2 regions of the Priestia sp. FW507-14D1A genome follow, and region 1 is predicted to be linked to the other one. Evidence: predicted binding sites of a transcription regulator. Region 1 holds the regulator's gene; the other holds the start of a gene.

Region 1 (3,144 bases):
AGTCACTTCAAGCTGTTGAATAAGCTGCTCTTCCTTTGTCTGCGGCTGCTTTTCCTGCATGGTACGAAGCATAGGCGGCTGAATTTGTTCGCTTAGATTTGGAAGTGCTTCTCCATTTTCAAATTGGTAAAAGGACTGTGCTGCTTTTCTAAGCAATTCAATATCAACTTGATCGTTCTCATTTAGCGAATCGAGCACCACATTTTTCATTTGAAGAGGATCGATACCGTATAAAAAAGCTAGTTTTTCAATCGCTTGTTTTACTTTAGATGTAATGGACCTTTTCGAAATCATTGAATCTGTTAGACCTGCTAAAAATAAATCAAAATCAAAGGAATCCGGGCTCATCTCAATAGAAGCGCGTTTGGAGGAATCCACAAAGTCCGTTTGAGCATCAGGAGAAAATACATCCTTGCTTTCAGACTGAAAACTTGGAGCCAGCTCTGTTGCTTTAACTGATTTAAATACATCGTTAAATGAATGCGTGACATCTTTAAACGATTGGTCATCGACGAGTGAATCCGAAAAATAATTTTTCACTTTTTGAAAGATGGATTTTCCAAGTCGGTTATATAAATATACATTTAACACACCGTCGTTAAAAAACTGATGGGGCGTAAGAGGAGGAATGAGCTCATAAATGAACACACGAACATCATCTTCTTCCTTAATATATGTTTTTAACAAACCAATGCCTTCTAATTTTAACCGCTCATGGTAAATAGCTTTCAAATTAATTTGCATCATTGACATTAGATGATGATGTGTAGACTCTTTCCCCCATAAACGGTCTTGTTCCAGCTCGCTCCATAGCGTCATATACAGACCAAAGCAGGTCGTACCCACCAACGGCTGATAGAGCATGGTTAAAATCTTTCGGTCGTATTCCTGCAGTATGCCGTTCGAACGAACAACATAACGATCGACCGGTATCATTTCTTTCCAATGTTGTTCTTTCATGTCGTTCCCTACCTACTTTTAAAGTAATAGAAATGACAAAAAAAGAGCCTAAAGAATACTTCAATAGCTCTTTTACAGTCGTTCCTTCTTAATTAAATCTTTTAATTCATCAATAAATACATTGATGTCTTTAAATTGTCGGTATACAGAAGCAAATCGAACATAAGAGACTTCATCGATAGCAGCTAATCGCTCCATCACCATTTCTCCTACCACATCTGACTGCACCTCTGATGTACCCTGACTGCGCAGCTCTGTTTCAATATCGTGTACGGTATCTTCTAATTGTTTTAAGCTTACTTGGCGTTTTTCACACGCCTTAATTAACCCTCGAAGAATTTTGTCTTTGCTGAACTCTTCTCTCGCTCCATCTTTTTTTACAACAATTAACGGAAGTTCTTCTACTTTCTCAAAAGTTGTAAAACGATAGTGACACTCTTCGCATTCACGTCTTCTACGAATAGAGCGGCCTTCTTCTACAGGGCGCGAGTCCAGCACTCTCGTTCCATTGTAATGACAGGATGGGCACTTCATATTCTCAGCTCCAATAATAAACCTTGTTTTTCTTTTTATTTTCTCTTATATAAGTTAATTTCCATCTATGTTAGCCGGCTATTCGCCATTCATTATGATTTTTATCATCATTTCCTTTAACAAACACGATGCTGTATTAAAGGATTTGCTTTATTCCATCTTATAGAAAACAAGGCTTGAATACAAGTAAAGGAAAAGGAATTTCCCCATTTTATTTCCTGAAATTCAAAAATGACAAGGAACTTACGAAGAAAGAGGAATAAGTTTTTGATCAAAGCTCTTATAAAGCGTACGTACGAGTTCTTTACTAAAACCAAAATCAACCGGCACCACTTTTGATTCTGTTGTAGCAGAAAAATCGATAGCGGTTTCAAGAGGACGTACGTTAATAATGGTAATCACAACAAAAGCTTTTCTTCCTTTTACAACGTTTAAGCTAATTTCTCCTCGCTCTTCATATGCAGCAAGTATCTCTATCCCTTGCATGTGCTTCAACATTTCATGAACTTGCTTAAATGCATTCCCAGCCGTTGTTTTATAATAATGCGTTTTTAGAGTCGGATCTGAATGGTGATCGCTTGTTTCTACATGATTAGAAAATAAAGATTTAACTGCTTGTACTACCCCCATGTTGTTATCCCCTTTGTTTTTGCGTATTAAAAATTTATATACTAAAAAGAGGTGTGTAATACACCTCTTAACTTACGTAATCAATCGACACTATTAAAGTGCATTCGCTTTAGTTTGTTTTACCTGAACAGGACCCATTCCACGTGGCAATTCAATTGTTTCACGTGTCTGTGCACTTAGAGCATCTGCAATATAATCTGCTGCGATTGTAGGATCTAAATGACCACAAGTATAAACATCGATACTTGCATAACCATGCTCTGGGAAGCTGTGAATCGTTAAATGTGATTCTGAAATAATAACAACGCCACTTACACCTTGAGGTGCAAATTTATGGAACGCTACTTCGCGAACTTCCGCACCAGATTTTAAAGCTGCATCAACAAACGTTTTTTCAATATAATCAATATCATTTAACTTATCGAAATCGCATCCCCATAATTCTGAGATGACATGACGACCCATTGTTTCCATAATGATATTTCCCCCTTTAACAATTTTTAATCGTTAAACATGAAGTTCTTTCGCCATATAGCATGTTAACTACCACGGGGGAAAGTTAGTCCAAAGAGGTCCTAACCCTTTAAGTAGCCACATCACCGAAAGGTACACAAGAAGTTCACGAAACATAGTATACTTTGTTTACATTTATTTTGCAATACGTGTTTTGATTTTATTAAAGATTGTTCTTGCAGATAGACCTATACAAATTACCCCTGTATTCTCGTGAAACAGTGTGTAAAAGCTTCTAAACGACTATTAATTTTTTATTAAAATTGAGGAAAATAAACACCCCTTTGCATGCTTATCTTATTGCTTTTCCCTATTCTTTTGAATAAAAACAAAAAAAACAGGGCGATAGCTCCCTGTTTTTTTTAAAGCAATCAATAGCTTTCTTAGCTTACTCTTATTTTTGATCCATTACGCATTTCTGCAGCAATATATCTTACCAAATCGACTACGCGCTGAGAGTAGCCCCACTCGTTATCGTACCAAGCTAACACTTTAATTTTATGATCT
Region 2 (3,144 bases), 260 kb from region 1:
GTAGACTAAAAAACGGATTTATTTTTTATATTACATATAGCTGAGGATGAGGTAGATGAAAGCAAAGTGGAGATTTATTGATTCCAACAACCGTTCGCCTTATTACAATATGGCGTTAGATGAAGCGTTATTAGAATGGCATAGTAAAGGAGAAATTCCACCTACGATTCGTTTTTACGGATGGGACCCTCCAACGCTGTCAATCGGTTATTTTCAAAAAGCTGAAAAAGAAATTAACTTTGATAAAGTAAAAGAATTAGGACTAGGATTTGTAAGACGTCCAACGGGCGGCAGGGGCGTGCTTCATGATGAAGAGCTTACTTACAGCGTAATTGTATCTGAAGAGTATCCTAACATGCCTAAGACAGTTACAGAGGCATATCGCGTAATCTCTGAAGGTTTACTGGAAGGATTTCGTTCGTTAGGGCTCGAGGCTTATTTTGCTATTCCTCGTTCAGAAGAAGAAAAAAATAGCTTAAAAAACCCTCGTTCGTCCGTGTGCTTTGATGCTCCTTCTTGGTATGAACTAGTTGTAGAGGGCCGCAAAATTGCTGGAAGTGCCCAAACTAGACAAAAAGGAGTTATTCTACAGCACGGCTCTATTCTGTTAGAGATTGATGAAGATAAATTATTCAGCGTGTTTAATTATCCAAATGATCGCGTGAAAGAAAGAATGCAGCGCGCATTTCGTTCCAAAGCGGTAGCCATCAATGCAATTGCGGGCCGCAAAATCTCTATTGAAGAAGCAAAAGAAGCGTTTTATAAAGGATTTGCTTCTGCTCTTGATATCGATTTAGAACCGTATACACTGTCTGAAGAAGAGGAAGCATATGTAGAAGAACTAGCGCGCACAAAGTACGGATCGGATGAATGGAACTTTAAGCGCTAAACGGATGCCCATGGGAAATAGATAAAAGTGCAACTTCTTATAAGTTGCACTTTTTATTGGGATTTTTAGAAACAATGCTTGGCTAATAGAATACATAGAGAAGAAAAGTCAAACACTTTTTTTACGAAAAAAAAAATATTTCACTTGACACCCTTCTATATGTAGATGTTTGGAGAAGTGTCAAATACTATATATTGAATTCGTCCAAGCCGTGTGGTAAGTTATTGATAGTTGATTGAAAAACTCTATTTCCTTTAAAAGGAAATAGAGTTAATAAATTTATAGATGTTCGATAGGTAAGGAGTTGTGAGAATGACTGTTTTGTTAAATCAAAAAGTGAATATGAATGTTGAAAAGCTCAATTCAGATATTGAACGCTTTCCGCAAGTACATCCGATTACACCGGATATGAAGTTGACTCATAAAGGTGTTTCAAGATTGGTAATGTTAGACCGCTATGCGTTTAAGGATACGGAAAAATTAACGTTATCAGAAGGAGATTTTGTTGTTCTAACCGTAAAGGAAGATCCAAAATTTCCAGCACGAGGACTTGGCTATGTGGAAAGCATTAATTTTGAGCAAAAAACCGCTGTTGTCAAGGTAGAAGATGAGTTTAGAGGAGCTTTATCGCCTGAAGAAGCAGAAAACGGATTAATTACTCGTTCTTTAGATGTCATTGAAAAACCTCTAGAAGTCTTCTATGAGCAAATTGCAAAACGTAATGCAACAGGCTTAGCTTCTGTGGAAAAAACAGAAGAAAAGCGCAAAGAATGGTTTGAAAAGTTCTATCAAGAGCTTGTTCAGCTAAACTTTGTACCAGCTGGCCGCGTTCTTTACGGTGCAGGTGCTGATACGGACGTAACGTACTTCAACTGTTATGTAATGCCTTATGTAAAAGATTCACGTGAAGGTATTTCAGAACACCGCAAACAAGTAATGGAAATTATGAGCCGTGGAGGCGGTGTTGGAACGAATGGTTCAACTCTTCGCCCGCGCAACACGCTGGCTCGCGGTGTAAACGGCAAATCATCTGGTTCGGTTTCATGGTTAGATGATATTGCTAAACTGACGCATCTTGTTGAACAAGGTGGGTCGCGCAGGGGCGCCCAAATGATCATGCTTGCCGACTGGCATCCTGACATTGTAGAGTTTATTATTTCTAAAATGCAAAACCCTCGCATTTTACGTTTCTTAATTGAAAACACAAATGACGAAATGATTAAAAAACATGCGCAAGATAAATTGAAGTTCACGCCGCTAACAGAGTCTGAAGAAGCGATGTATCAAGGAATCATTAACTATAAACAAATTCCTGGTCTTGGTGGATTCAGTGAAAAAATCATCAAAGATGCAGAAGAAAAGCTGCAAACAGGCGGAACGTACAGCGTTCATAACTCAGAGTTTTTAACAGGAGCAAACATTTCTGTATGCTTAACAAAAGATTTCATGGATGCTGTTGAAAACGACGGAGAATACGAACTTCGCTTCCCAGACGTAGAAAGCTATTCAAAAGAAGAAATGGCTAACTACAATGAAAACTGGCACGAAGTAGGCGACGTGCGCGAATGGGCAAAACAAGGAAACAAAGTTCGTACGTACCGTACTATCCGTGCAAAAGAGCTATGGAACTTAATTAACATCTGTGCAACGTACTCAGCTGAACCAGGCATTTTCTTCTTCGACAATGCTAATGACATGACAAATGCTCAAGCATATGGTCAGCACGTTGTTGCAACAAATCCATGTGGTGAACAACCACTTGCACCATTCTCTGTCTGCAACTTAGCTGCTGTTAACTTAGCGCAAATGGCAGATAAAGAAACGAAAACTGTTAATTTTGAAAAGTTACGTCAAACGGTTGAAACAGGCGTTAGAATGCAAGATAACGTTATTGATGCAACTCCTTATTTCTTAGAAGAAAACCAAAAGCAAGCGCTTGGCGAACGCCGCGTTGGCCTTGGTGTAATGGGTCTTCACGATCTTCTTATTTATTGTGAGACAGAGTACGGCTCTGACAAAGGCAATGAGTTAGTAGACAAAGTGTTTGAAACAATTGCAACGACGGCTTACCGCGCGTCTGTAGAGCTTGGAAAAGAAAAAGGAAGCTTCCCGTTCTTAGTGGGTGAAACAGATGCTGAAACGGCTTCTTTACGTGAAGCATTTACAAATACAGGCTTCATGAAAAAAATGCCTGAAGATATTCGTCAAAACATTAAAGAGAACGGTATCCGAAACTCTCATTTATTAACAGTAGC

The links. The regulator NrdR, encoded in region 1, represses ribonucleotide reductase genes. The targets are predictions, from matches to a motif close to AACACNATATATNGTGTT.
Region 2: the regulator NrdR is predicted to act here: its motif matches at 1,073-1,090, upstream of AC3WJG_RS06420 (vitamin B12-dependent ribonucleotide reductase).

Annotation. Positions count from the first base shown of each region.
Region 1 is NZ_JBYSWQ010000001.1:1,422,254-1,425,397, forward strand. Features, by position in the region: gene AC3WJG_RS07805 (replication initiation and membrane attachment family protein) at 1-960, opposite strand, end outside; gene nrdR (transcriptional regulator NrdR) at 1,033-1,494, opposite strand; gene AC3WJG_RS07815 (hypothetical protein) at 1,738-2,124, opposite strand; gene speD (adenosylmethionine decarboxylase) at 2,218-2,598, opposite strand; gene AC3WJG_RS07825 (glyceraldehyde-3-phosphate dehydrogenase) at 3,021-3,144, opposite strand, start outside.
Region 2 is NZ_JBYSWQ010000001.1:1,158,208-1,161,351, reverse strand. Features, by position in the region: gene AC3WJG_RS06425 (lipoate--protein ligase family protein) at 56-889, shown strand; gene AC3WJG_RS06420 (vitamin B12-dependent ribonucleotide reductase) at 1,202-3,144, shown strand, end outside.